4 regions of the Carnobacterium alterfunditum DSM 5972 genome follow, and region 1 is predicted to be linked to each of the others. Evidence: predicted binding sites of a transcription regulator. Region 1 holds the regulator's gene; each other region holds the start of a gene.
The links. Region 1 encodes CtsR, which represses protease genes until heat stress. Its sites were predicted from a motif close to TTGGTCAAAAAAGGTCAAANA; they were not measured.
Positions count from the first base shown of each region.

Region 2: a site for CtsR is predicted at 5,370-5,390, ahead of BR50_RS09380 (ATP-dependent Clp protease ATP-binding subunit). Genes of this name have one in related genera too.
Region 3: a site for CtsR is predicted at 1,262-1,282, ahead of clpP (ATP-dependent Clp endopeptidase proteolytic subunit ClpP). Genes of this name have one in related genera too.
Region 4: a site for CtsR is predicted at 5,414-5,434, ahead of clpB (ATP-dependent chaperone ClpB). Genes of this name have one in related genera too.

Region 1 is NZ_JQLG01000004.1:1,267,816-1,275,618, reverse strand. It holds gene BR50_RS06475 (ATP-dependent Clp protease ATP-binding subunit) at 1-2,315, opposite strand, end outside; gene BR50_RS06470 (CtsR family transcriptional regulator) at 2,342-2,803, opposite strand; gene BR50_RS12580 (IS3 family transposase) at 3,562-4,896, shown strand; tRNA gene BR50_RS06460 (tRNA-Pro) at 4,969-5,042, opposite strand; tRNA gene BR50_RS06455 (tRNA-Arg) at 5,074-5,147, opposite strand; tRNA gene BR50_RS06450 (tRNA-Leu) at 5,151-5,239, opposite strand; tRNA gene BR50_RS06445 (tRNA-Gly) at 5,290-5,361, opposite strand; tRNA gene BR50_RS06440 (tRNA-Thr) at 5,369-5,441, opposite strand; tRNA gene BR50_RS06435 (tRNA-Leu) at 5,475-5,556, opposite strand; tRNA gene BR50_RS06430 (tRNA-Lys) at 5,597-5,669, opposite strand; tRNA gene BR50_RS06425 (tRNA-Val) at 5,671-5,746, opposite strand; rRNA gene rrf (5S ribosomal RNA) at 5,769-5,884, opposite strand; rRNA gene BR50_RS06415 (23S ribosomal RNA) at 5,974-7,803, opposite strand, start outside.
Region 2 is NZ_JQLG01000004.1:1,893,641-1,901,443, reverse strand. It holds gene BR50_RS09410 (pyridoxal phosphate-dependent aminotransferase) at 1-149, shown strand, start outside; gene BR50_RS09405 (NAD(P)-dependent oxidoreductase) at 216-1,100, opposite strand; gene ptsP (phosphoenolpyruvate--protein phosphotransferase) at 1,228-2,949, opposite strand; gene BR50_RS09395 (phosphocarrier protein HPr) at 2,949-3,215, opposite strand; gene BR50_RS09390 (hypothetical protein) at 3,379-3,570, opposite strand; gene BR50_RS09385 (IS1380 family transposase) at 3,741-5,057, shown strand; gene BR50_RS09380 (ATP-dependent Clp protease ATP-binding subunit) at 5,444-7,687, shown strand.
Region 3 is NZ_JQLG01000004.1:1,447,270-1,455,072, forward strand. It holds gene whiA (DNA-binding protein WhiA) at 1-942, shown strand, start outside; tRNA gene BR50_RS07265 (tRNA-Arg) at 1,129-1,200, shown strand; gene clpP (ATP-dependent Clp endopeptidase proteolytic subunit ClpP) at 1,364-1,960, shown strand; gene BR50_RS07275 (thioredoxin domain-containing protein) at 2,135-2,671, shown strand; gene BR50_RS07280 (sugar-binding transcriptional regulator) at 2,965-4,002, shown strand; gene gap (type I glyceraldehyde-3-phosphate dehydrogenase) at 4,044-5,048, shown strand; gene BR50_RS07290 (phosphoglycerate kinase) at 5,173-6,360, shown strand; gene tpiA (triose-phosphate isomerase) at 6,392-7,147, shown strand; gene gpmI (2,3-bisphosphoglycerate-independent phosphoglycerate mutase) at 7,147-7,803, shown strand, end outside.
Region 4 is NZ_JQLG01000004.1:2,130,953-2,138,755, reverse strand. It holds gene dnaE (DNA polymerase III subunit alpha) at 1-2,327, opposite strand, end outside; gene BR50_RS10535 (YjzD family protein) at 2,525-2,713, shown strand; gene clpB (ATP-dependent chaperone ClpB) at 2,761-5,373, opposite strand; gene BR50_RS10525 (metal-sulfur cluster assembly factor) at 5,563-5,898, opposite strand; gene BR50_RS10520 (prolyl oligopeptidase family serine peptidase) at 5,983-6,744, opposite strand; gene BR50_RS10515 (Cof-type HAD-IIB family hydrolase) at 6,880-7,692, shown strand.

The DNA of each region.
Region 1 (7,803 bases):
GGACGTGCACCATACTCAGGGTCATAACCAGCTTTAGCAATGACATCGATAGCTGCTTGCGTAATTTTAACATCAATATCCATATCTTTTAATCGTTTAATAATGGTTTGTGCCATTAATTTTACAATTTGTGTTAATTCTGCTTTTTCTAGAGAATGGAATACGATAGAATCATCAATACGGTTAATAAATTCTGGTTTAAACGTCTTTTTCATTTCTTCCAGTATCCGTTTTTCCATTGCTGAATGATCCTTTTTATTGTTTTTTGTACTAAATCCTACCGATTTTTCATCTCTTAGAGCTGTTGCTCCCAAGTTAGATGTCATAATCATGACCGTATTTTTAAAATCGACTTTCCGGCCTTTAGCATCTGTTAAATGACCATCATCAAGAACTTGCAATAAAATATTAAAAACGTCTGGATGGGCTTTTTCAACTTCATCGAATAGAATAACAGAATATGGTTTTTGACGAATTTTTTCAGTCAATTGACCACCTTCATCATATCCTACATATCCCGGAGGTGAACCAATCAAACGACTCGTGCTGTATTTTTCCATAAATTCAGACATATCCACCCGCACTAATGCTTCTTCATTACCAAACATGGCTTCAGCAAGTGCCTTAGCTAGCTCTGTTTTTCCGACACCTGTAGGCCCTAAGAACATAAATGAACCAATTGGGCGATTTGGATCTTTCAACCCACTCCTAGATCGTCTAATTGCTCTAGAAACGGATTCAACTGCTTGTTCTTGTCCAATCACTCGTTTATGCAATATTTTTTCTAAATTCATTAATCGGTCAGATTCTTTTTGCTCCATCTGTTGAACGGGAATACTCGTCCAAAGAGAGACTACTTCTGCAATATCTCTTTCCGTTACCTGCAATGATTTTAACGAAGCTTTTCCTTCTTGTTTTTGCAGCAAATTTTCAATTTTTTTGCGTTGTTTCATTTCTTTCATACGAATTCTAGCAGCTTTCTCAAAGTCTTGTAACTGTATAGCTTCTTCTTTGGCTTGTATCAAAGCCTCCAATTCTGCAACTGCAGCCGCAACTGGAGAAGGTTTACCTGAAACATCTAGACGTACTTTAGAAGCAGATTCATCTATCAAATCAATAGCTTTATCCGGCAACTGTCTTGATGTAATATAACGAGATGAAAGTTTAACTGCAGCATGTACAGCTTCATCCGTAATTTTGACACCGTGATGATCCTCATAACGAGAACGTAAACCTAATAATATTTCTTCTGTTTCCTCTTCTGAAGGAGGATCGACATGGATCGGTGAAAATCGTCTTTCTAAAGCAGCATCTTTTTCAATATATTTTTGGTATTCATCTAGTGTTGTTGCTCCAATGGTCTGTAGTTCACCACGCGCTAATGCAGGTTTCAAGATATTAGACGCATCGATCGCACCCTCTGCTCCACCAGCACCAATTAGAGTATGCAACTCATCTATGAATAAGATAACTTCACCATCTTGGTAAATCTCGTCTATAATTTTTTTCATTCGTTCTTCGAATTCACCACGATATTTCGTACCTGCTACCAATGAACCCATATCAAGCATCATTAATCGTTTATTTGCTAATGCATCTGGAACTTCACCGTCATTGATTTTTTGTGCTAATCCTTCTGCAATGGCTGTTTTACCTACACCGGGTTCTCCTACCAAAACAGGATTATTTTTCGTTCTGCGGCTCAAAACTTGGATAATACGTTGGATTTCTTTATGACGCCCAACTACTGGATCTAATTTTCCTTCTCTTGCCACGGAGGTTAAATCGCGAGCTAATGAATCTAAAGTAGGTGTACCTGCGACTTGTTTAGCAGCTGGTTTTACTTTTCTACCCTTACTATTCGTTACATCGCTCAAACCGATTTTTTTCAACACGATTTGACGGGCTTTATTTAAATTAATATCGAGATTACTTAAAATTTTAGATGATAAAATATCCTCTTCACGCAACAGTCCTAATAATAAATGCTCTGTACCCACAAGTGCTGAACCCATACGTCTTGCTTCATCTGTAGCAAATGTTATAGCCTGTTTAGCTCTTGGAGAATAAGGAAGAATAGCATTTTTAGAAAGGTATTTCATTGTTCCGTAACCCGTAAAGTGTTCGATTTCTTCTCGGATATCAATTTCTGTAACAGAAAATTGTCTTAACGTTTTTCCGGCAATCCCATCCTGTTCCATAATCAAGCCTAAAAGTAAGTGCTCAGTTCCTACAGAATGATGACGAAATCCCTTTGCTTCTTCTTGCGCCATGATTAAAACCATTCTTGCTTTTTCAGAAAATAATTCATCCATCTATATTTCGCCTCCGGTTTTATTCTTTACTCATATTTTAAATTATTTAAAAAAGCCACTAATAATCTAGCTCTTAATTCATTTTCAATTATTCCATCAGCATTCAAGAGTGATTTTTCCATCACAGATAACATGATGTTAGCTTCTCGCTTAGTCAACATTTCAGTTTCGAATAATCTTTCTATGATAGAACAAGCATTTTTTTGGGTAATTTTATTTCCAACAATATCGATCATCATATCCAACATCTCAGCTTCATCTATCAATTTCACTTTGATAATACGTATATACCCGCCACCACCACGTTTACTTTCAACTAAATAACCTTGTTGCACAGTAAAACGGGTGTTTATAACATAATTTATTTGGGAAGGAACACAATTAAATCGATTTGCCATTTCACTACGCCTAATTTCGACTCGTTCATCTTGACCTAACACTTTCTTTAAATAAGCTTCAATGATATCTGACATGTTTTGATTGTGCATGAGTTATCTGTTACTAAAACATTTCAGTGTATAGTAAAGATAATAGCTTTATCTTTACTACATTGCAACGGTGTTTTTTTAGTAACACTCCTTTTCTTATCGTCCCAACACTAGACTTAATCATTTAGTTTATCAATAACATAAACTAAATCAATAGCGGAGGATACTTCTAGCGAGAACCAGAAAGTATTCTTGACTAATCCTGACTTTCATTATACGAGAAATAAGAGGATTTGAAAAGTAACTCTACTCATTTACATTTAAACAACTCCTAAATTGGCTCTATTCCTCAATAAACAAAGGATAAATACTTCAAAAAAATATTTTCATAAAAAAAGAAACCGTATTTTCAAATCATTAACTGACTTAAAAAAATTGTTTCTCAATTTAAAATTGCTTTGTATGCTAATTTAAAAAGGTAAATAGTAATCGTATATTTTAGCATATAGATGTGTCGACACCATTTTGTAGTACCTCTTAGACTGTCTTCATGTATTCTGCCAGAGCATCCTTTACATTGATACAAGCGACCTTATTCCTCTAGAAATTTGGGATGATTAATTTATCAACACTAAAAATTATACAGCCGATATTACTTGATAGTATAAAACGAACAAAAAAAGGTGATTTCTCTAAATTTGATACCCTACCCGAAAACTAGACACTCAAAAAAAAGAGTGTTTTTAGTTTTTGGGTTATTTTTTTATTTTATTTTCGTTATACTTTAATAGAATTGTTTCTAAGTGGAGGTTTCTTTGATGAGCAAAAAATTATATACAGAATATGAAATAGAGATATTGCAAAAGAATCCTAATGTAAAATCAGCATCTTCAAAAAGCATTACCTACTCACCTGTTTTTAAAATTAAAGCAGTAAAGGAAAGTAAGAGCGGAATGACCTCAACGGTCATATTTGAAAACGCTGGTCTGCCTGAAAATCTTCTAGGCAAAGGAAAAGCTCATAAATGTGTGGGTCGTTGGAAAAATAGTATGGCAATAAGAGGACAAGAAGGTTTCCATACTGAGACTCGCGGGAAAGGTACACGATCAGAAGGCGAAAAAATGGGATCTATCGAGGAGCAGTTGGAAGAAGCAAAAGCACGTATAGCTTATCTGGAAGGCAATTTGGAGTTAGTAAAAAAATTAGAATTTCAAGGAAGGAGCGTGAAAAACGAAAAAGGAAACGTTCTGAAAACCCGTGAGCGGTATGAATTAATCAATTCAATCATAAGAGAATATAGTCTTAAAGGCATGGTTAAGTCTTTGTGTGAAATTGCCGAAGTTAGTCGTAGTGGTTATTATTATTGGAAGAACAATGAGGCCACACGTTATAAGAGGTACGAACAGGACAGCAATGATTTCGAATTGCTTTATCAAGTATACATTGAGAAAAACAAATGTGGTGTAGAAGAAATAAAGATGGCATTAGAAGCTGAATATGATATCGTAATGAACCATAAAAAAATTCGAAGAATCCTTCGAATCTACGGTATCATGTCGCCCATTAGAAAAGCTAAACCTTACAAGAAAATGATGAAGGCAACACAAGAACACAAAACCAAGAAGAATCTTGTTAATCGTGATTTTGATAGAGGAACGCCTTATAAAGTATTGCTTACTGATATTACATATTTACCTTACGGTAATAGCCAAATGGCCTACCTCTCTGCCGTTAAGGATGGTGCAACAGGAGAGATCGTTGCCCACCACTTCGCTACTTCTTTAAAGATGAATTTGGTTTATCAAACTTTAGAAAAATTAGAATGTATCACAAGTGATATGCCTGATACAGAAAGATACTTGCATTCTGATCAAGGCTTCCACTACACTAATCCTACATATCAAAGTAATGTTGAAAAAATGGGATTTATACAATCCATGTCTAGAAGAGGTAACTGCTGGGATAATGCCCCAATGGAGTCCTTTTTTGGTCATATGAAGGACGTAGTCCTCTCAGAAAGACATGAAAACCTTCAGGGTTTGTGGAATTCTGTAGAAGAATATATTTCGTTTTACAATCATAGTCGTTATCAAAAAAAATTAAAGAAGATGACCCCCGTTGCTTATCGGGATCATCTTCTATGGACTGCATAATATCGTTTTTTTAAGTGTCTAGTTTAAAGGTAGTAATTCAATTAAGAGAAACCACCTTTTTATAATTATTTATCGGGAAGACAGGATTCGAACCTGCGACCCCTTGGTCCCAAACCAAGTGCTCTACCAAGCTGAGCTACTTCCCGTTCATGATTCCTCATTCTTTTTTAAATGAAATGCACCCAAGAGGACTTGAACCTCTAACCCCTTGATTCGTAGTCAAGTACTCTATCCAATTGAGCTATGGGTGCGTATGGTGCCGAGGGCCGGAATCGAACCGGCACGGTGATCACTCACCGCAGGATTTTAAGTCCTGTGCGTCTACCTGTTCCGCCACCCCGGCATTAGAACAGCTTATTCTTTTTACGAATGAGCTTACTAGTCAACCTAGTAAGCGAAAGACGGGATTCGAACCCGCGACCCCCACCTTGGCAAGGTGATGTTCTACCACTGAACTACTTTCGCAAAAGAATGCCGGCTAAAGGAGTTGAACCCTCGACCCTCTGATTACAAATCAGATGCTCTACCAACTGAGCTAAGCCGGCTAAAGTGATACTTCAGTCATTCAATAAAAAAAGTGCGGGTGAAGGGACTTGAACCCCCACGTCTTACGACGCTAGATCCTAAATCTAGTGCGTCTGCCAATTCCGCCACACCCGCAAAAATATGGCATAACTAAACATATTTGCATGATTAGCTATGAGTCATGCAGGATTCGAACCTGCGACCCTCTGATTAAAAGTCAGATGCTCTACCAACTGAGCTAATGACTCATGGTGGAGGTTGACGGGATCGAACCGCCGACCCTCTGCTTGTAAGGCAGATGCTCTCCCAGCTGAGCTAAACCTCCATAAAAAAAAACAATTGAATTTGCGTGGCAACGTCCTACTCTCACAAAGGGAAACCCTTCACTACCATCGGCGCTAAGAAGCTTAACTTCTGTGTTCGGCATGGGAACAGGTGTGACCTTCTTGCCATCATCACCACACAATTTCAATCAAGAGAACATTATTCTCTCAAAACTGGATAAGTTAAAAATCGTTTCCGTTCATTGACCGTCTATCACCGTTTAAATCTTTGGTTAAGTCCTCGACCGATTAGTATTGGTCCGCTCCATATATCGCTATACTTCCACTTCCAACCTATCAACCTGATCATCTCTCAGGGGTCTTACTCACTTACGTGATGGGAAATCTCATCTTGAGGGGGGCTTCACGCTTAGATGCTTTCAGCGTTTATCCCGTCCACACATAGCTACCCAGCAATGCCCTTGGCAGAACAACTGGTACACCAGAGGTGTGTCCATCCCGGTCCTCTCGTACTAAGGACAGCTCCTCTCAAATTTCCTACGCCCGCGACGGATAGGGACCGAACTGTCTCACGACGTTCTGAACCCAGCTCGCGTACCGCTTTAATGGGCGAACAGCCCAACCCTTGGGACCGACTACAGCCCCAGGATGCGATGAGCCGACATCGAGGTGCCAAACCTCCCCGTCGATGTGGACTCTTGGGGGAGATAAGCCTGTTATCCCCAGGGTAGCTTTTATCCGTTGAGCGATGGCCCTTCCATACGGAACCACCGGATCACTAAGCCCGACTTTCGTCCCTGCTCGACTTGTAGGTCTCGCAGTCAAGCTCCCTTATGCCTTTACACTCTGCGAATGATTTCCAACCATTCTGAGGGAACCTTTGGGCGCCTCCGTTACACTTTAGGAGGCGACCGCCCCAGTCAAACTGCCCGTCAGACACTGTCTCCCAGCCCGATAAGGGCTGTGGGTTAGAGTGGTCATACAGCAAGGGTAGTATCCCACCAACGCCTCCACCAAGACTGGCGTCCTGGCTTCATTGGCTCCTACCTATCCTGTACAAGCTGTACAAACACTCAATATCAAACTGCAGTAAAGCTCCATGGGGTCTTTCCGTCCTGTCGCGGGTAACCTGCATCTTCACAGGTACTATAATTTCACCGAGTCTCTCGTTGAGACAGTGCCCAGATCGTTACGCCTTTCGTGCGGGTCGGAACTTACCCGACAAGGAATTTCGCTACCTTAGGACCGTTATAGTTACGGCCGCCGTTTACTGGGGCTTCAATTCTGAGCTTCGCCCTAAAGCTAACCCATCCTCTTAACCTTCCAGCACCGGGCAGGCGTCAGCCCCTATACGTCATCTTACGATTTTGCAGAGACCTGTGTTTTTGATAAACAGTCGCCTGGGCCTATTCACTGCGGCTGACCAATTGGTCAGCACCCCTTCTCCCGAAGTTACGGGGTCATTTTGCCGAGTTCCTTAACGAGAGTTCTCTCGCACACCTTAGGATTCTCTCCTCGACTACCTGTGTCGGTTTGCGGTACGGGCAGTTTGTTTCTAACTAGAAGCTTTTCTTGACAGTGTGACATCGGGAACTTCGGTACTTAATTTCCCTCCCCATCACAACTTGTTCTTAAAGAAGCAAGCATTTGACTCACTTCAAAACTTGTTGCTTGGACGTGCATATCCAACAGCACGTATTCCTTAGCCTACTGTGTCCCTCCATTGTTCAAACAAAACAAACTGGTACAGGAATCTCAACCTGTTGTCCATCGTCTACGCCATTCGGCCTCGACTTAGGTCCCGACTAACCCTGGGAGGACGAGCCTTCCCCAGGAAACCTTAGTCATTCGGTGGACGGGATTCTCACCCGTCTTTCGCTACTCATACCGGCATTCTCACTTCTAAGCGCTCCACTAGTCCTCACGATCTAGCTTCAACGCCCTTAGAACGCTCTCCTACCATAGAACCAATGGTTCTATCCACAGCTTCGGTGTTATGTTTAGCCCCGGTAAATTTTCGGCGCAGGGTCACTCGACTAGTGAGCTATTACGCACTCTTTAAATGATGGCTGCTTCTGAGCCAACATCCTAGTTGTCT
Region 2 (7,803 bases), 630 kb from region 1:
AAAATAAACTAGCATTGATACCCGGCTCCGCCTTCGGAAGCGCTGGCGAAGGTTACATCCGTATTAGTTATGCTGCTAGCATGGAAAAATTAGTGGAAGCTGTCAAACGATTGCGTAATTACACCCAAGAAAATAAATCTAATTTATAACACTATCCTTATATCTAAAAAGGCAGAAATGAAATTGAATCAATTTCATTTCTGCCTTTTTAGTTTTTATCTTGAACGTTTTCCTTCTGGCCACCATAATTTAATAATAGCTTGTGTCCCGTCGTTTTCAAAACCATTTTGTGCTAAATCTTCATATAGCTGTTTCGCTAAACGAGTAGAAGGCAAATCTAAAGACATTTTTTCAGCTTCATCTAATGCAATTTTTAAGTCTTTAATAAAATGCTTAACAAAAAAACCAGCAGTGAAATCTTCTTTAATGATTCTTGGTGCATAGTTTGATAAAGACCAGTTTTGGGCACTACCTCCGCCAACCGTATCCAATACTTTTTCAAGATCTAAATTTGCAGCTTCTGCATAGACTAATAATTCTGCCATACCCATCATTGTCCCAGCAATCATAATTTGATTAGCCATTTTTGTGTGTTGTCCACTACCAGCTTCGCCTTGCAAATTTACTTTAGCAGAAAATAATTCAAAAATAGGTTTTACTTTTTCATAAGTATTTACGTCTCCACCAACCATAACGGTTAAAGTTCCATTTTTAGCCCCTAAGTCTCCTCCAGAAACTGGAGCATCTAAAACCTCAATACCTCTTTGTTGTGCCTCATTGTACAGTTTTTTAGCTAATGTAGGTGTACTGGTCGTCATATCTACCAAAATATGTTTCTCAGTGGCTGTTTTAAAGATGCCATTTTCACCAAAGTAACTTTCTTCAACATCTTTGGGATACCCTACAATAGTAAAAATAATTTCGCTCTTTTCAGTTACCTCAGCTGGTGAATCGGCCCAGTTTGCTCCTAAACGAATTAATTCGTCGGCCTTACTCTTTGTACGATTGTATACTGTTACTGTGTAGTCAGCTGTTAATAAGTGTTTAACGATAGAAGAACCCATTACTCCAGTTCCGATAAACCCGATAGTTTTTTTCATTAGTGTCCTCTCCTCTTGTTCAATTTAAATCTAGTATATCAGTTCTTGCAAAGAGAGCGTAATTTATTTAGTGAAAAGCAGCAAAAAAAGAGCACAAAAATCAAATTGATTCTTGTACTCCCTCTCTTTATTTAGTATACGTTTCAACAAGTTTTACAACTTCATCAGCTGTATCACAATCATTGATTGCTTTATCAGCTAATTCAGTCATTTTTTTCGTATCTAAACGTTTCATTAAACTACGTGTCTTAAGAATGCTTGAAGCACTCATAGAAAATTCGTCTAATCCCAGTCCTAGCAGAAGCGGTACAGCCGTTTGATCCCCAGCCATTTCTCCACACATACCAGTCCATTTTCCTTCTTTATGAGAAGCATCGATCACCGTTTTAATTAAACGCAAAATTGATGGGTTATATGGTTGATAAAGATAAGAAACGCGTTCATTCATACGGTCAGCAGCCATAGTATATTGAATCAAATCGTTGGTACCAATACTGAAGAAATCTACTTCTTTAGCAAATTTATCTGCAATAACGGCAGCAGCAGGAATTTCGATCATGATACCAATTTCGATATCATCTGATACTTCAATACCTTCATTTACTAATTTAGCTTTCTCTTCTAAAAGCATCTCTTTAGCTTGACGGAACTCTTGTAAAGTTGCGATCATTGGGAACATAATACGTAATTGTCCGAAAACAGAGGCACGTAATAATGCACGCAATTGCGTTCTAAACATATCCGGTTTTGCTAAACAAATACGAATTGCACGGTAACCCAAGAATGGATTCATTTCATGTGGCAATTTTAGGTAAGGCAACTCTTTGTCTCCGCCAATATCCATTGTACGAACAACAACGCCTTTGCCTTCCATACCTTCTAAAACTTCTTTATAAGCTTCAAACTGAGCCTCTTCTGTAGGAAAATCAGGTGAATCCATATAAAGGAATTCTGTACGGTATAGTCCAACAGCTTCACCGCCATTGTTTTTTACGCCTACTAAATCTTTAGGAGTACCAATATTTGCAGCTAGTTCGATGTGCTTTCCATCTGCTGTTAATGTTGGTTCATCCTTTAATTTATCCCATTCAACTTTTTGATCAGCGAAAGCTTTTGCTTTTGTTTCGTAAGTTTCAACATCTGTTGATTCAGGGTGAACGATTACATCGCCTTCTAAACCATCAATGATGATAAGATCGCCTTCTTTAACAAAAGAAGTGATTTCTTTCGTTCCTACAATTGCAGGAATTTCTAACGAACGAGCCATAATAGCTGAATGTGATGTACGTCCACCAATGTCTGTAACAAAGGCTTTCACAAATTGACGATTTAATTGAGCAGTATCACTTGGTGTTAAGTCATGAGCAACCACAATCACTTCTTCATCGATCATTGAAGGATTAGGCAGTTTCACACCTAACAAGTGGCTTAACACTCGTTTAGTAACATCTTTGATATCAGCTGCACGTTCTTGCATGTAAGGGTTATCTTCCATGCCTTCAAACATCCCAATAAACATATCCGTTACTTCTTTTAATGCACTCTCTGCATTGACTTTATTATCATTAATAGAGCTTTCGATACTCCCGATTAATTCTGGATCAGATAGAACCATTAAATGAGCATCAAAAACTTGGGCTTCTTTTTCACCTAAAGATTCTGCTGCTTTAGATCGAATGATCTCAAGTTCTTTTGATGCTTCTTTTAATGCCGATTTTAAGCGGTTAATTTCTGAATCAGAGTTCTCAACTGAAATTTTGTTGAAAGTTAAATCGGGTTCAGTTAGTAAGTAAGCTTTTGCTACTGCAATACCATCACTTGCTGCGATCCCTTTTAATTTTTCAACCATTATTCAGCTAAACCTTCTTTCTTCATTGTTTCTTCGATTCCTGCAAGAGCTTCAGATTCGTCTGAACCATCAGCAGAGATAACTACGTCAGCACCTTGTCCAACGCCTAAAGACATAACGCCCATGATTGATTTTAAGTTTACAGATTTACCTTTATATTCTAGGTTGATATCTGAACTAAATTTGCTTGCTGTTTGTACTAATAATGTTGCTGGACGTGCATGGATACCTGTTTCAGCTACTACGTGAAATTCGCGTTTTTCCATAATTAAAAAATCCCCTTTAATATATATTATTTTTGAGGACTCCATCCAGTTTCGACTGTAAATAATATTCTTTTCAGCAAAAACATTCGATATAGCCCTTACAACTTATAAGACTACCATTTTTTTTCTGTTTTAACAACTATTTTTTTCTAAATATTCTATGCTACTTTCCATTTGACCTATACCGATAAATAACATCTCCATTATGCAGAGCCTCTCCGATAATAGATTCTTTCTCTTCATGATTGATCCAAATTTCTCGAAAAGTCATAAAATCTTTTTTTTCAATAGCCATTGTATCAATATCGCCTTTGATCAACTGTTTCAGCTGATTTTGTAATTCTTCTCTGGTCATTATTAAGACTTCCTTTCCTGAATAATTCATACTTTTTCTAAAACGCTCTGGAAAAACTGTTATAACGCTAGTTTGAGTTAATTTTCTCAGCACCCTTTGGGTGTGCAAAAAGAACCCCAATCTGCTATGGTTAAAGCGACTAAACATAACCAAAGAAAGGGGTTCTCTCTATGGCAACTTTACATGAAAATCGTTTGCTTTTCAATTCAAACATTACGGTATCTCACTCTGGGGGTAATTTATCCTCAGATTCCGGATTGATATTAGTTAAGGAATTCATGCACACCATTAATTTCTCTAACATTTTGAAACAAACCCTCACTATTAACGATGATCGACTTTACTATAACCATGCTAATCATTCAATTATTGAACAAATCCTTTTTCAATTGATTGCTGGATATCAAACGGATTCTTCGGCTGACGTTTTATCAAAAGATCCCATTTTCCAGAGTCTATTAGCTAAAGAGCAACTCGCTTCACAACCGTCTATTTCTCGTTTATGGGATCGGTTAAGTCAAGAAAACATTTCCCAATTACAAGAAGTCAATCAAATCCTGATTGATAAAGTACGTACTGCTCGTAATACAACTGAAATGATTTTTGATCTAGACTCAACACATTCGGATACCTTTGGCAATCAGGAGAAGTCGAATTATAATGCCCATTACCAAACGAATGGCTATCATCCACTTGTTGCCTTTGAAGGTCTGACTGGCGACTTTTTGAAAGCAGAACTTCGTTCTGGTAATGTGTACACATCCAATGGTGTTGCAGATTTTGTCCGACCACTTTTTGACCATTACCAAGAAACCGTACCTGTAAGTTCTATTCTAGTGCGTGCAGATAGTGGTTTTGCAACTCCTGAATTATATGAACTGTGTGAAAAACGTCAAAATTTTTATATTGTTCGATTGAAATCGAATCGCAACTTAGGAAAAATCGCTGAGCAATTTGTATCTATAAATGACCAGCAGGATTGGGATAAAAAAGAAGTTCACTACGCTTCTACACTCTATCAAGCGAAGAGCTGGACACATCCACGAAGAATTTGTATTAAATCTACGCGCGAAGCAACCGAATTGATTACTCGACATGAATTTATCATAACCAATTTATCAGAGAACCTTTCTGCAGAAGCGGTCTTTCAAACCTATTCTAAAAGAGGCACCATGGAAAATTACATTAAAGAGGCCAAAAATGGATTTTATTTCGATAAAACCAACAGTCCTCGTTTTTTAGAAAATCATGCACGTATGATGGTGAGTGTACTAGCTTACAACATCGTCAATTTTATGCGTACTCTTTGTTTTACGAAAGAAACCAAAGGTTTTCAAGTTTCAACTATTCGTTTGCTCTTATTTAAAGTAGCGGGTAAACTTGTTCATTCTGGACGAAAAACCTTTTTAAAACTCAGTTCCTATCACGTTTACCATGAACTTTTCCATAAAATCTTGCGGAATATTCAGCATTTCAAATGGCAGTAACACTCACACCTAATGGAATAGTTTTAAAAAAAAGGCTAATTTCAAGGGGTTAGTATGCCTAAAAATCTTAATTTTCTGACAAAAAAATAAGTGACTTGGAAATTTGAAGTAAAATAAGTAAACCTAACAAACTAATGACCTGAAAGAAGTGAAAAATGCACCAATTATTATTTTTTTTAAAAGTATGAATCATTCAGGCCTTTACTAATGTTTTAACTAACTTGATCATAATCAGTTTAATTCAAAAAAACAAAAAATTATAGTACCAATTACTTGAAAGTCAAAAAAGGTCAGTGTATAATGATAACTAGAAAGGTCAGTAATGGTCAATCATTTATTTAATTTTATTTGATTTACTAACCTACTAAATGAAAGGTTGTGTTTAAATGTTATGTCAAAATTGCAATCAACGTGAAGCAACTATCCATTTATACACCAATATGAATGGCCAAAAAGGTCAATTGGATGTTTGTCAAAATTGTTACCAACTTATAAAAGATGCTCAAAATCATGGCGAGATCAGAAATAATCGATCACCACAAGATCCTTTTGGTTTCGGTAATTTAGATCAATTTTTCCGTTCCATGCAAAATCCTCAAAATAACAACTCACAACAAAATAATTCAAGCGTCCCTCCCACTCAAAAGGGTTCTGGAGGTCAGCCGCCTATAAATAAAAAGCCTGGACTTTTAGGTGAATATGGAACGAATTTAACCGATTTAGCACGAACAGGGGCTATAGATCCAGTCATTGGACGCGATAAGGAAATTGAACGAGTGATTGAAATTCTAAATCGCCGGACTAAAAATAATCCTGTATTGACAGGTGAACCTGGTGTTGGTAAAACGGCAGTTGTTGAAGGTTTAGCACAAAAAATCGTTGATGGTGATGTGCCTCAAAAATTATTAAGTAAGGAAGTCATTCGACTAGACGTTGCTTCCTTAGTTCAAGGAACGGGCATACGTGGTCAGTTTGAAGAACGTATGAAACAATTAATGGATGAATTAAAGAAAAATCCACAAATAATTTTGTTTATTGATGAAGTCCACGAAATTGTTGGAGCCGGAAGTGCGGAAGGCAGTATGGATGCTGGCAATATGCTTAAACCAGCTCTTGCACGCGGTGAAATGCAAATGGTCGGGGCAACAACGTTAAAAGAGTACCGCACGATTGAAAAAGATGCTGCTTTGGAGCGTCGTATGCAGCCCGTACGTGTTAGTGAACCATCCGTTGAAGAAACTATTACTATTCTTCAAGGTCTCCAAAAAAAATACGAAGATTACCATCATGTTCATTACACGGATGAAGCTATTAAGAGCGCCGTTAGCTTATCTAACCGTTACATTCAAGATCGTTTTTTGCCCGACAAAGCGATTGATTTGTTAGATGAATCGGGTTCTAAAAAGAATTTAACGATACAAGTTGTTGATCCGAAACAATTGGAGGATAAAATTGCAGAAGCTGCTCAACAAAAACAACTAGCTTTACAACAAGAAGATTATGAAAAAGCGGCTTTTTATCGTGATCAGGCTAAAAAATTCTCTACCATGAGAGATCAACAAAATCCTGATTCAGATGAGCCTACAGTAACTGAGCAGGATATGATCGAAATTATTGAAATGAAGACAAATATTCCTGTAGGAGATTTAAAAGAAAAAGAGCAAACACAATTACGGAACTTGGGACAAGATCTTAAAAAGCATGTTATTGGACAAGATGAAGCAATCGACAAAGTTTCTAGGGCGATACGCAGAAGCCGTGTTGGGTTCAATAATAAAAGCCGTCCAATTGGTTCTTTCCTTTTCATCGGCCCTACTGGTGTTGGGAAAACTGAATTAGCTAAACAACTAGCATTAGAACTATTTGGGAACAAAGAAGCCTATATTCGATTTGATATGAGTGAATATATGGAAAAACACAGTGTTTCTAAATTAATTGGTTCTCCTCCTGGGTATATTGGCTATGAAGAAGCAGGTCAACTTACCGAAAAAGTTCGTCACAATCCTTACAGTATCATTTTATTAGATGAAGTTGAAAAGGCTCACCCTGATGTGTTGCATATGTTTCTACAAATCCTTGACGATGGCAGATTAACGGATGCCCAAGGCCGTACAGTTAGTTTTAAAGATACTATTATCATTATGACAAGCAATGCTGGTACGAGTGATATAGAAGCTAGCGTAGGTTTTGGTGCCACCGCTTCTGGTACACAAAAATCCATATTGAATCATTTAACAGATTACTTCAAACCAGAATTTATAAACCGTTTTGATGGAATCGTTGAATTCAATTCTCTTACAAAAGAAAACTTATTATTTATTGTCGATTTATTGATAAAGGATGTAAATGATATGCTCGAACATCAAGGTATAACAATCGAAGTAGAACCTTCTGCTAAAGAAAAACTAGTCGAATTAGGCTATGATCCAAAATTAGGCGCGCGTCCTTTGCGACGTGTTATTCAAGAACAAATTGAAGATCGAATTGCAGATTTCTATCTTGATTACCCTTCTGTAAAAGAATTGATTGCAAAAACAAACGATGAAGGGAACATTGTTGTAGAGGCAAAAGAAATTATCTCAGCAGGATCTCCTACTGGATTAAAGGAAGAACCCGATACCGAAAATTAAATTTTAAAATATAGAGACAGTACTCCAATAAAGATAAAAATATCTTGATGGAGTGCTATCTTTTTGGCAAATCACTGAACTAATGACTAGATTATTTTGGTCACTACTTCTCTTAA
Region 3 (7,803 bases), 180 kb from region 1:
GAGGTGAAGAAAGAATTAACGCAATTAGAAGTTCACAGAGAGCATGCTAAAGCTGAATTAGCTGCGTTGATTCGTATGAATGGAACAGTTGGTTTGGTCGACAAAAAATTTATTTTAAATATTCAAACTGAGAATGCAGCAATTGCACGTAGAATTTATGTTTTATTAAAAGATCATTTTGATGTTGAAAGTGAACTGTTGGTTCGCCGGAAGATGAAATTAAAAAAAAATAATGTTTATGTCGTACGATTAAAACATGGAACTCAAGAAGTTCTTTCAGATTTATCAATTATGGAGGGAATGTTTTTGCATAGCCATGTTTCAGATGAAGTGATAGGCAATACACAAAAAGTCAAATCTTATCTACGCGGCGCATTTTTAGCGGGAGGATCGGTCAATAATCCAGAAACGAGTCGTTACCATCTTGAAATCTACTCAAGTTACGAGGAACATAATGATGATATCTGTCAAATGATGAATCAATTTAATATGAATGCTCGCACATTAGAAAGACGTAATGGATACATCACCTATTTGAAAGAAGCAGAAAAGATTGCCGATTTTTTAGCCTTGATTGGGGCAACTAGTGGTATGCTTAAATTTGAAGATGTTCGTATTATCAGAGATATGAGAAATTCGGTCAATCGTTTAGTTAACTGCGAAAATGCTAATTTAAATAAGACGATCGATGCTGCAGGTAAACAAATCGAAAGCATCAAGTTTATTGATGCTAGAATTGGATTAGATAAGATTCCAGTAAAATTAAGAGAAATCGCGCTTGTTCGTTTAGAAAATCCAGAAGTAACTTTAAAAGAATTAGGAGAAATGATCCCGAGCGGAACGATCAGCAAGTCTGGGATCAATCATCGATTACGCAAGTTAAACGAAATGGCAGAAAAATTAAGATCTAAAGACCTCGCGAAAATTGACAAAAGGAACTGAAAAAATTAAAACAAATGAATCTATTCAGTAAAGCAAAAAAATCTCTTTACGAGAAAATTCATGCGTCGTTAGTCTGGAAGTTCTGCTTGTCTTTTTATTATAACTGGGCTACACTATAATAGTTGGTATTTTGCTAACATCAGAGAATAATGGACCCTTCATTAGGTTAGCATTATTGTAGTAGTAGTCCCCTTAGTGTAATGGATATCACGTAAGATTCCGATTCTTAAAATGGGGGTTCGATTCCCTCAGGGGGCATTTTTGTGATTAGAGCAAAACTTCTAATCACTTTTTTTTATCAAAAAAATAACGAACAAAAAAATTGACCTTCATTGACCAATGGAGTAGAATACAGTTAGTAATGTATTGAGTCGATGTTTAGTCACTTAAAAGTAGTAAACAATTGAGGAGGAATCAAATTATGAACTTAGTCCCTACAGTAATCGAACAGTCATCAAGAGGTGAACGTGCCTATGATATTTATTCTCGTCTTTTAAAAGACCGTATTATTATGTTAAGTGGTCCAGTAGATGATGATCTTGCAAATGCTGTAATCGCTCAGCTGTTATTTTTAGATGCACAAGATTCTGAAAAAGATATTTATATTTACATCAATTCACCAGGAGGCAGTGTAACTGCTGGATTAGCAATTTTCGATACAATGAACTTTATCAAAGCAGATGTCCAAACGATAGCAATGGGTATGGCTGCGTCAATGGGAAGTTTCTTATTAACAGCTGGTACAAAAGGTAAACGTTATGCTTTGCCAAATGCTGAAATCATGATCCATCAACCATCAGGCGGATCACAAGGACAAGCAACAGAAATTGAAATTGCTGCCCGTCATATTTTGAAGACACGTGAACGTTTGAATAAAATTTTATCAGAACGTACAGGACAACCAATTGAAGTTATCCAAAGCGATACAGATAGAGACAATTATATGTCTGCAGAAGATGCAAAAGCATATGGTTTGATTGACGAAATTATGGAAAATAGTGCTGCTTTAAGCAAATAAGCAGAAACAATCTATGTGAGTAAACTAATTGAAGAATAAAATAAAAAAAGATTGGAGCAACGCTCCAATCTTTTTTTATTGATAGCCTTTTTAAAAAGAATAAGCCAAATCCTTTTAATTGACTTACTATAATCTGTATAATGAAAATAATTAGCGAATAAGGGAGGACTTTTAATGGATGTCAGCAATATAAAATCGGACAAGGTCAATACAACCACTGGAATTAAGGTTGGAAGTGAAAGTGCTCCAGTTAAAGTAATCGAATTTATTAACTTGGCATGCCCGTATTGTAAAATATGGTATGAGGATTCAAAAGATCTATTAACTGAGTATGTCTTTGCAGGTAAAGTACAGCGAATAATCAAACATTTTGATAAAGAAACAGCGGGGTTGAGAAAAGGAAATGTTCTGCATCAATATTTAGACTACTCTGATCCTGAGAAGGCACTTGAAGAAATAGATTTCTTTTTTGCTCACCAAAAAGAGTGGGGAAGATTAACGAATTCTGATGAGATCGCAGCATATGCAGTCGAAAAAAGAAACTTAACGCTTCAATCAAATGGAACTAAGGTTAAAGAAATCGTACAAGAAGCAAACGGAGCAGAGATTGTATTGGTTCCTACAGTTTTTATTGAAGAAGATATTTTTGATGAGAATATCAAACAACAAGAACTTAAAGGCTTGATCAAAGCGCGTATTGAACAAGTGTAGAAGTTGAGAGCAGTATTTTTTTGTGAAAAAGACATAATTCATTCAAACTTTCTTTGTGTAATTTAATGAAAAACTTAGAAACATAATAGTTGAAAGATAATCGGATAACTGTTACAATAATTGATGTGAGAGATGGTAATAGTGCTTTTCAGTACTATTGATTAATGATAATAAAACAGAACCAGGAAACTGATAGTTTAATTTTCATTTTGATTCTCTTGTTTTTTTAAGTAACAAGGGTCGCCAAACGACTAACGCGGTCACAAAGCGTCCAACGTAGAAAGAGGTCGCTCATGCAAAGCGTAGTATCCGTTATTGAAGAAGTCATTCCAGACATCATGTATACACTTCAGAATCGTTACCATATTTTGCGCAATGTTTTTTTATTAGGTCCGGTGGGCAGAAGAGTTTTAGCTGATCGTATGGGAATCACAGAACGTGTTTTACGTACAGAATCAGAAGGCCTTAAGAAGCAAGAGCTAATAAAAACTTCAAAAATGGGAATGGAATTAACTGAAAAAGGCGAAACCGTTTACCACCAATTAGACCAATTAATGGGTCAATTATTGGGAATGAGAGAGAAAGAAAAACAACTTGCCTCTTATTTGGAAATAGAACAATGTGTGATAATTTCCGGTGATATAGACGATCAGCCCAAATTACGTGAGGAAATAGGCCGTGCTGCAATGGAAGCTTTGAACTTTTTGCTTCCGGAAGGCGATAATATTATTGCTGTAATGGGCGGTACAACTATGGCAGAAGTGGCAAATCAAATGAATGAAACTCTTTCTCGAAAAAGAAAGCTGCTATTTGTTCCAGCTCGAGGCGGCTTAGGAGAATCACTTAATATACAAGCGAATTCGATCACTTCTTTGATGGCACAAAGGACAGGCGGCGAAAACCGTGTTCTGTATGTTCCGGAACAAGTAAGTGAAGAAACATATAAACCGCTCTTGCAAGAACCTGGAATCAAAAAAACGCTTAAGTTAGTAAATGATGCGAATTGTGTTTTGTTTGGTATCGGTGATGCAAAGCTTATGGCGGAACGCAGAGGAATGAATGAAGATGTTCTAGCTCTGATTAAAAATAAAGCGGCAGTTGGAGAAGCGTTTGGAGAATTTTACGATCAGTCTGGTGAAGTGGTATATAAAATACCCCGAATTGGAATGCAGTCAAAAAACCTGGCAAACATTGCTAGTGTGATTGCTGTAGCTGGTGGAAAATCCAAAGCTAAAGCAATTGAAGCTTACATGAAAAAAGCACCCGGTCATACGTGGTTGATCACAGATGAAGGTGCTGCTAATGAGATTTTAACAGGGATAACCCTTTAAAATAAATTTATTGTATGATTCCTAAAGGAGGAAATATATTTATGACAGTTAAAGTAGGTATTAATGGTTTCGGACGTATTGGACGTCTTGCATTCCGTCGTATTCAAGAATTAGAAGGTATCGAAGTGATTGCGGTTAACGACTTAACAGAACCAAACATGTTAGCTCATTTACTAAAATATGATACAACACAAGGCCGTTTCAATGGTGAAGTTGAAGTTAAAGAAGGCGGATTTACAGTTAATGGTAAAGACGTTAAAGTTTTAAGCAACCGTAACCCACAAGAACTTCCATGGGGAGAACTTGGAGTTGACATCGTATTAGAATGTACTGGTTTCTTCACTACTCAAGAAGCTGCTGAATTACACATCAAAGCAGGAGCTAAAAAAGTTGTTATCTCTGCACCAGCAACTGGTGACATGAAAACAATCGTTTACAATGTAAACCATGAAACTCTTGATGGTTCTGAAACAGTTATCTCTGGTGCTTCATGTACTACTAACTGTTTAGCTCCTATGGCTAAAGTATTGAATGACAAATTCGGTATTGAATTAGGCTTAATGACAACAATCCACGCTTACACAGGTGACCAAAACACATTAGATGCTCCGCATCCAAAAGGCGATTTCCGTCGTGCCCGTGCTGCAGCAGCTAACATCATTCCTAACACAACTGGTGCTGCAAAAGCAATTGGCCTAGTATTACCAGAATTAAAAGGAATATTAGATGGAGCTGCACAACGTGTGCCAGTTGCTGCTGGTTCATTAACTGAATTACAAACTGTATTAAAAACGAAAGTAACTGCTGAAGAAATCAATGCAGCAATGAAATCAGCTTCTGACGAATCTTACGGATATACTGAAGATCCAATCGTTTCTTCTGATATCTTAGGTATGTCATTTGGTTCATTATACGATGCAACTCAAACAAAAGTTATCACTGTTGGTGACAAACAACTTGTTAAAACTGTTGCTTGGTATGACAACGAAATGTCATATACTTCACAATTAATTCGTACTCTAGAATACTTTGCTAAATTAGGTTAATCTTTAACGAGAGACTTAAATTAGGATAGAAATAGTAAAAAGCGGGGAGGCAACGCGCTTCCTCGCTTTTATTTTTTCAAAAATCAATATTTACAGATAATTGCTCTTCAGAGGAGGAACCTTCATGGTGAAAAAAGTTGTAACTGATTTAGATTTAAAAGGTAAAAAAGTTTTGGTTCGTGCGGACTTTAATGTGCCAATGAAAGACGGCGTTATTACTAATGACAACCGTATTCAAGCAGCATTACCAACTATCCAATATGTGATCGAACAAGGTGGAAAAGTTATTTTGTTCTCTCACTTAGGTAAAGTGAAAACAGAAGAAGACAAAGCTGGCAAAAGTTTACGTCCTATCGCTGAACGTTTAGGCGAATTATTGAAAAAAGACGTTACATTTGTACCTGAAACACGCGGTGAAAAATTAGAAAATGCTATCGACCAATTAAATGCTGGCGATGTATTAGTATTTGAAAACACACGTTTTGAAGATGTTGATGGTAAAAAAGAAAGCAAAAATGATCCTGAACTTGGCAAATACTGGGCAAGCTTAGGCGACGTTTTTGTCAATGATGCATTTGGTACGGCTCATCGTGCACATGCTTCTAACGTAGGAGTGGCTTCAAATCTTGAAACAGCTGCTGGTTTCTTAATGGATAAAGAAATTAAATTTATCGGTGGCGCAGTTGACGAACCTAAACGTCCGTTTGTGGCTATCTTAGGTGGCGCAAAAGTCAGCGATAAAATTGGTGTTATTGAAAATCTATTAAGCAAAGCGGATAAAGTTCTTATCGGCGGCGGAATGACTTACACTTTTTATGCTGCAAAAGGCATTGAAATCGGTAAATCATTAGTCGAAGAAGATAAAATTGAATTAGCTAAAAGCTTGATCGAAAAAGGCGGAGATAAATTGATCTTGCCAATCGATTCAATTACATCTCCAGAATTCAGTAATGATACACCAACTGAAATTCATGAAGGTGCTGTACCGGCTGATCAAATGGGACTTGATATTGGACCAAAAACAACTGCACTATTCACTAAAGAATTACAAGGTGCTAAAACAGTTGTATGGAATGGACCAATGGGCGTATTTGAAATGTCTAACTTTGCTGAAGGAACAATTGGTGTTTGCGAAGCAATTGCTAACTTAACTGAAGCAACTACCATTATTGGTGGAGGAGACTCTGCAGCAGCAGCAATGGAATTAGGTTTTGCAGAACAATTCACTCACATCTCTACAGGTGGCGGAGCATCATTAGAATACCTTGAAGGCAAAGAACTTCCAGGTGTATCATCTATTTCAAACAAATAATTCATTTCAATTAGAGAAAGGAAGTTATGTTATGCGTAAACCAATTATTGCAGGTAACTGGAAAATGAACAAAACAGCTGCTGAGGCTGCTGAATTTGTTGAGGCTGTTAAAACAAAAATCCCTTCTTCTGAACAAGTAGATTCAGTTGTTGGAGCTCCTACTTTATTTTTACAATCTTTAGTTAAAGCTTCAGAAGGAACAGAATTAAGAATTGCTGCTCAAAACAGTTATTTTGAAGGAGCTGGAGCATTCACAGGCGAAACTAGCCCTGTAGCTTTAGGAGATCTAGGAGTAGACTACGTTATCATCGGTCATTCTGAACGTCGTGAAATCTTCCATGAAACTGATGAAGAAATCAATAAAAAAGCACATGCTGTTTTTAAAAATGGTATGATTCCAATCATTTGCTGTGGTGAAACGTTAGAACAACGCGAAGCTGGAGAAACAAATGAATGGGTTAGTGGTCAAGTTAAAGCAGCAATCGCTGGCTTAACAAAAGGTCAAGTAGCCGCATCTGTTATTGCTTACGAACCTATCTGGGCAATTGGAACTGGTAAATCATCAACTTCCAAAGATGCAAACGACACGTGTGCCGTTATTCGTCAAACAATTGCAAAAGCAGTTTCTCAAGATGTTGCTGATGCTGTACGTATTCAATACGGCGGCAGTGTAAAACCTGGGAATATTGCTGAATACATGGCTGAGTCAGATATTGATGGAGCTTTAGTAGGAGGAGCAAGCTTAGAAGCAGAATCGTTCTTAGCACTATTGGAGGCTGTTAAATAATGACAAAATCACCAGTAGCCATCATCATTCTTGATGGATTAGGATGTCGTAGTGAAGTCATGGGTAACGCAGTAGCCCAAGCTAAAAAACCAAATCTTGATCATCTTTTAGAAAAATACCCTCATGGTACATTAAAAGCGTCTGGTTTAGATGTAGGTCTTCCAGAAGGACAAATGGGGAATTCTGAAGTAGGACATACAAATATTGGAGCTGGACGAATTGTCTACCAAAGCTTAACACGCATTGATAAAGCAATTATGGACGGCGATTTCCAAACAAATCCTGTTTTAAGCGGTGCAATGGAAAGTACGATCAAACAGCAATCTAATTTGCATTTGTTCGGACTTTTATCAGATGGTGGAGTGCATAGCCATATCAATCATTTGATTTCATTGATCAAAACAGCTAAAGAAAAAGGTGTGCCAAATATCTATGTACATGCTTTCTTAGATGGCCGTGATGTTGCACCTGACTCTGGTATCAACTATGTTAAACAGTTAGAAGAAGCTATCATGGAAATTGGAGCAGGCGAAATTGCGACTGTTTCTGGCCGTTTCTATGCCATGGACCGCGATAAACGTTGGGAACGTGTAGAAAAAGCTTACAATGCTATAGCTCATGGTGAAGGCGTTAAGGCTTCTAATGCATTAGAAGCT
Region 4 (7,803 bases), 860 kb from region 1:
GCTTCAATGATGTATTCCTTCATTTTAGTCGAATTGTTTAAAGCAGAATTCAATAACGCTACAAAAAAAGCATTAGGGTAATGAGCTTTTAAATAGGCCATCTGGTAGGCAATAAAAGAGTACGCAACCGCATGGGAACGGTTAAAACCATAATTTGCAAATCGTTCGATATAATCATAGACTTGCTTAGCCACCTCTTCAGTATAGCCAAGTTTGTCGGCACCGGAGATAAAATGGTTCCTTTCTTTATCAATAATTACTTTTTGTTTTTTCCCGATTGCTCTTCTTAAAATATCCGCTTGACCTAATGTGTATCCGCCCATCTTTGCAGCCACTTGCATGACTTGTTCCTGGTACACCATTACACCATATGTGACAGCTAAAATAGCTGATAGACTTTCATGAGGGTATTCAATCGGGAGAATACCTTTTTTTCTTTTGATAAACGTATCGATCTGTTCCATGGGACCGGGACGATACAACGCATTTACAGCTGCAATATCCTCGATCGAGGATGGTTCTAATCTGCGAAGGACATTTTTGATCCCTGCAGATTCAAATTGAAATATTCCTACCATATCTGCTTGACGAAATAATCGAAGCGTTTCTTGATCTTGCATTGAGATTTTTAACAAATCGATGCGTTCCCCGGTTTCTCTTTGAATAAGTTTCAGTGCATTATCTATGATAGTTAAATTCTTCAACCCTAAAAAATCCATTTTCAACAAACCGATTTCTTCCACATTTCCCATCGGATACTGTGTTAACAGTAGCTCTCCTCCACCTTGCTGCAAAGGGACGTAACGCGTTAAAGATTTATCGCTGATGACGATACCTGCTGCATGCGTTGATATATGTCGCGGCAATCCTTCGATTTTTTTAGCCGTCTCAAATAGAAGCGTATTTTTATCATTTTCTCCAACTATCTTTTTGAGAGATGAAGAAAGTTGATAGGCTTTTTCTAATGTTATCCCAAGTACCTTTGGAATAGCTTTAGACCAGATATTCGCTTCTGCAGGGCTCAGGCCAAATACTCGCGCTACATCTTTTAAAGCCATTTTAGCAGCCAAGGTTCCAAAAGTAGCTATTTGAGCAACATGATTTACACCATACTTATTTTTTACATATTGTAAAATTTCTTCTCGCCGATTATCTGGAAAATCCAAATCAATATCAGGCATTGTATAACGTTCTTCATTTAAAAATCGTTCAAATAACAGATCATACTCAATTGGATCAACATCAGTAATTTCAAGTAAGTAAGCAACTAGCGAGCCGGCCGCTGAACCTCTACCTGCACCCGTCACAATTTTCACTTTATGAGCGTAAGCCATTACGTCCCACACAATTAAAAAATAATCTTCAAATCCCATTTTTTCAATAACTGTCAACTCATGATCTAAACGTTTAGTGTATCGTTCATCTGATTTGGGTACTCTTAAATGCAATCCTTTCAAACATTGTTCTTTTAAGAATTCAGTTGTCTTTCTCTCTTTCGCTAAAGGAAATTTTGGCAGCAATTGCTGGTTCAATGCTATTTCTACATCGATCATGGCAGCTATTTCATTGGTTCGCTGAGCTGCTTTTTCCAAGCCGTTATCTTTGAATATTTTTTCTGTTTGACTGCTTTCAGGCAAATAATATTCGCCTGAAATAACCGCATTTTCAATCGAGAGAACTTCGCCTTTGTCGATTGCTCTTAAAACATTCGTGCTAAAGTCATCCGTTGCATCAATGTATCGAATATCTTGCAACGCAACAGTAGCGATTCCTGTTTCAGCTGCTAATGCATTCAACTCATCTTTGATCGCTTTTAGTTTTGGTTGGAGTTGGACCCCTAAATAAAATTGGTCCGCTGGAAATATATTTTGCCATTCTTTTACAACTATTGCTGCGGAATTCCTCTCATTTTGGAGCAATAATTTTTCAACTTCTCCTTCTTCTCCAGGTGTCAGCGCAATTAAATTTTGACTATGTGGCTTGATACGTTCGATCGTTAAGCGCTCATTTTCAGTTAATAACATTTTTTCACTTGAAAGAGCCATCAAACTTTCATATCCCTCAACATTTTTTGCTAACAATATAATCGAATGGTTCTCTTCTTTTTTTATAATACCGCCAACATCCAACGTTAAGCCTAAAATAGGCTTGATTTGATGTTTTTTACACATTTTATAAAAATCAACCATCCCATATAAGATATTGTGATCGGTCAAGGCTATTGCTTGATAACCTCTTTCTTTAGCATTGATCACTAATTTTTCAATTGTAATGGTACTTTGTAATAGACTATAGGAACTAATAACTTGCAATTGTACAAATGACATTTTTGTCACTCCATTCTAACTTGCTATTTACCATTATACCCTTCTAAGATTCGGATACGCAAACCTTCTAAACGAACTTTTTATTCTTACTTGATCATCCCAAAGCGGAATGTTATCAAAAAAAATCTATTGACTTCTACTTTACAAACTTCTTGAAAGTGATAGAATGAACTTGTAAAAGAAGAGGGGTCAAATTTATGAAATATTTAGTAACTTTATTTTGGGGATTCTTTATAGGACAAGCGGTAAATTACATTGGAAGTTCATTATCCGGTAGTTCATATGATTTTGTACTTGCTTCAGGTATGGGATTATTTATCGGGGTCATGGTTATTTTGATTGCCAAAACTCTTCCTGATCAAAGACATGAGCATGCCACTAAATAAACTTAAATAAACAAAAAAAGACATTCTGGTGAATGTCTTTTTTTTGTTTATTTATCTAGAATTACCGTTTCATAAGATAATTGATCCGCTTCTAAAGTAATCGTAACTTTAGATTTTGGTGGAATCTCCCCAGAAATAATACCTTTAGCTAAGGGCGTTTCTACCTGTTTAGTAATGAATCTCTTTAACGGTCTTGCTCCATACATAGGATCATAAGCTTTTTCTGCTATCCATACTTGTGCTTCTTCTGAAATGGACAGCTCAATATCTTGTTCTGCCAATCGTAAAGCCAAATCGCGTGTCAATTTAAGAATAATTTTCTTCACAACATCTATACCTAAAGGTGCGAATAAAATCGTATCATCGATTCGATTTAAAAATTCTGGTTTAAAGGATGTTTTTAACAATGACATCACGTGTTCTTTCGTCGCTTCTTTTATTTGTCCTTGTGCATCTGTGCCTTCTAGCAATAAAACAGAGCCAATATTGCTTGTCATGATTAAAACAGTGTTTTTAAAATCAACCATTCTGCCTTTTGAGTCTGTTAGGCGTCCATCATCTAATACTTGTAACAAAATATTAAACACATCAGGATGAGCTTTTTCTATCTCATCTAACAAAACAATCGTATACGGACTTCTTCTCACCGCTTCAGTTAGTTGCCCACCTTCATCATAACCGATATAACCAGGAGGTGCTCCTATCAATCTTGAAACAGTATGTTTTTCCATATATTCACTCATATCGATCCGCACCATATGGTCTTGCGAATCAAATAAGTTTTCAGCTAACGCTTTAGCTAATTCCGTTTTCCCTACACCAGTAGGTCCTAAAAATAGGAATGAACCTAGCGGACGATTTGGATCTTGAATACCTGCTCGAGCCCTTATAACTGCATCTGACACACTTTGTACTGCTTCTTCTTGACCAATGACCCGTTCACTTAATGCTGTATTTAAATGCATCAATTTTTCGCGTTCTCCTTTGATCAACTTACTGACGGGAATGCCTGTCATCCGGCCGATAACGACTGCGATTTCTTCTTCAGTAACCGATTCTTGTACCAGTCTGACTTGATCGTCTTGCGCTGCTAACTGTTGCTCTTCAAGCATTTTCAATTCCTTCTCCAAAGCCGGGATCTGCCCATGTCTTAGAACAGCGGCACGTTCTAAATCATAATTACCCTCGGCCTCTTCTAATTCATGGCGTGCTTTTTCGATTTCAGCACGTTTATCACGTAATTTAGCTACTTCTTCTTTTTCAGTCTCCCACTTCATTTTCAGGTGATTAGCATCTTCACGTAAATTAGATAATTCCTCTTGGATGATTGCTAATCTTCGCATACTAGCATCATCTTTTTCTTTTTTCAATGCAGCTTCTTCTATTTCTAATTGCATCAATCGGCGAGAAACTTGGTCTAATTCAGTAGGCCTTGAATTCATTTCAACCCGAATAGTCGCACACGCTTCATCTATCAAGTCGATTGCTTTATCCGGTAGGAATCGATCCGTAATATAACGATTGGATAATGTTGCAGCAGCAACTAGGGCATTATCATGGATATTTACACTGTGATGGATCTCAAATCGTTCTTTTAATCCTCTTAAAATACTGATAGTCTCTTCCACTGTCGGTTCATTAATGAGTACTTTTTGGAATCGTCTTTCAAGAGCTTTATCAGTTTCCATGTATTTTCGATATTCATCTAGTGTTGTCGCACCAATACAATGCAGTTCGCCTCGGGCTAACATCGGTTTCAATAGATTCCCTGCATCCATGCTGCCTTCCGTTTTCCCAGCTCCAACGATCGTATGGATCTCATCAATAAATAAGATGATCTGTCCTTCGCTTTTTTTCACTTCTTTTAATACCGCTTTCAAACGTTCTTCAAACTCTCCTCGATATTTTGCCCCTGCAATCAACGATCCCATATCTAATGAAAAAATAGTTTTTCCTTTTAGATTTTCTGGTACATCTTTTCGGACGATCCGCTGGGCTAATCCTTCCACTATAGCTGTCTTACCTACTCCAGGTTCTCCAATCAATACCGGATTATTTTTAGTTTTACGAGATAAAATACGAATCATATCACGAATTTCATCATCTCTTCCGATAACCGGATCCTGGTCTCCACTTTTTACAGCTTTGACTAAATCCGTTCCATATTTTTCGAGTGCCTGATAAGTTTCTTCTTGATTTTGTGAGGTCACACGATCTCCTCCTCTTATTTTTTTAATTTCATTTTCTAATTTTTTTTCAGTTAAGCCATTTTTAGTTAAATAATTAGTCAAACTATGGTTCTTTAATTGCATTAGCGCTAGTAAAACGATTTCAGTTGAAAGAAAATCATCTTGAAAATCAGTTCTGATTTTATCGGCTTCCGTTAATAGACGGTATAAGTTTTGACTCATACCCTGTCCATATTGAACATTTAATCCTTCAACAGTAGGGTATTTATCCAATTCTTGATCTACAAAAAACTCGAATTTTTCTGTATCGATTTCTAAAGATTGGTAAAGCCCACGCGCAAAATGATCTGGCGTTAAAAAGATCTTCCATAAATGAAGAAGATCGATTTCCTGATGTTTTCTTGTTACGGCGATGCTTTGTGCTTCTCCAAGGGTTTGCTGCATTGTAGTAGTCATCTTTTCGATATCCATTGGAACTCCTCCTTGATTTACCTAATTTCAGTATACTAATTTGGTCAATAAAGGTAAAACGAAACGCCTGAGTCTTCACCTATTTTGTTGATTCATTATAATAAATTTTTACTCCCAAAACAAAGTTCTGGTTTTAGTGCGGATACTAAAAAAGTTTACCCTAACTTTTTTAGTAGAGTAAACTTTTCTTTATCTTACACCTAATGCAATTCTTGCATAGCGGCTCATTTTACTTGTATCCCAGGCTGGATACCAGACTAATTTTACTTCAGTTGAAGAAATTTCAGGGATCGTTTGCATTGCTTTCATAATGTCATCGGTTATAGTATCCACTAAGGGACAGCCCATCGTAGTTAGCGTTAATTTTATTACGCAATGTTTGTCTTCAGCGATTTCGACACCGTAAATTAAACCCAAGTTCACGATATCAATGTTCAATTCAGGATCAATGACCTGCTCTAAAGCAGAAAGTATTTCCCCTTTGATTTCATTTATTTTTTCTTCATTCCAGTTAGTCGGTTCCACGAGTTAGACACCTTCTCTTTTTGATATTATATTACCTCTTGTCTTCCTAAAAGTAAATTATTTCAACGAGAGATCCTATTTTCTTTATAAGTGTTTATCGAAAAATTCGGCTGTTTCAACCGAAATCATATGCGGTACATGATGACCATAGCTTTCAGTTGTTGTAAAGCTCACATGTTTTCCATAATCTTGATTTTTTATTTTTTTATAAAAATCGAAAGTAGGTTGATAAGGCACTAAATCATCGTCTTCATCATGCCAAAAGTGGATAAATTTCCCAGCAATTTTTTCCGGTTGTAAATCAAGTGAAATAATTTTTAACGACTCTATAGCCGGAGCAAATTGTTTTGACTCAAAATCGATTTCTGCTCCTGTTTGCCATTTGGATGATAATAACCACTTAGAAAAAGAAATTGGCGAGGGACTTCCCATTAGAACAACCGCTGTTTTTAGCCAAGGATATTGCGTTAAAATGGCGCTCGCTGTCATACCGCCCATTGAGAGGCCTGATACCCCAACACGGCTTTGGTCCGTCAATCCTGCTTTAACATAGTGATCGATTATAGCAGGGAATTCAATAATATTATGCTGCACAACATCCCAAAACTCTAAACTTCTCTCTTCTACTGGTATCCCTTTGCTTCTTTCTCCATGCAAATAGGCTTCAGGAATTAATGCTCTAAATCCTTTTTTAGCAATTTCATAACCATGGACCAAAGAACTTTCTTTAAGATTTGTCCATCCATGATAAAAAACAACCGTTGGCAAGATCTCATTTAGCCTTTCTGTTAAAACAACTTCTAATATCGGAATTCCATTAATGGATTTGTGCTCTACTGTTATCATCTATCTATCCTCTTTCTGTATTCATTCTTATAGACTTTATGGTACACTATTTGTGTAGATTCTATGTAGTAAGTGTATCATAAACGAAACCTAGAAACTTTTATAAAATAAATGAATAATAGTTGGAGGATCTTGATGAATAAAAAATTAATTGCTCTAGATTTAGATGGGACCACATTAAATAATCGTTCAGAAATTTCGGTTAGGACCCAAAATACTTTGAAGACTTTAAGAAATGCCGGTCACCTTGTTTCAATCGTTACAGGCAGACCATACAGAAACAGTAAACAGTTCTATACTCAATTAGGTATGGAAACGCCTATTGTAAACTTTAATGGCGCTTTGTGTCACTTACCAGATCAATTGAATTGGGAATCACAGTACCACAAAACATTAGATCGTGAGATTGCCTTAGATATGCTGACATTAAAAAAAGAATTAAATATCCATTTAATTGCAGCAGAACTAAAAGATACCGTTTTTGCAGATAATTATTTCGTTCCTTACAACGGCTTCTTTCCAGAAGGAAGCAATAGGGCTTCAAAACTTACGGCATCTAGTTTGAAAGAAGATCCTACTGCTGTTTGTGTTTTTACAGATGCAGAAAATCAAGCCTATATTATTGAAAAAATCTCAGCTCGTTATGGCGATACTGTTGAAATTAGAACTTGGGGCGGACAATCACCTTGTTTAGAAATCGTTGCAGCCGGTGTGCAAAAAGCACTAGGTGTTGAACGCATTGCACAAGTATATGGCATCAAACAAAAAGATATTATTGCTTTTGGTGATGAAGACAATGATTATGAAATGATCCAATACGCTGGACACGGCGTAGTTATGAAAAATGGGATCGATACTTTAAAACATATTTCAAATGATATAACAGAAAAAACCAATAATGAAGATGGGCTAGCTCATTATTTAGAAAATTACTTTGGATTAGTTTAATAGTTGATCTTGATCAACCATTAAAAAAGTGAGTTTGGGACATAACTAGCTGAGAATAGGAAAAAGAGTTTGTTTAGGTAGCGACCCCCAAAAGTTAGAGTGAAATCTAAA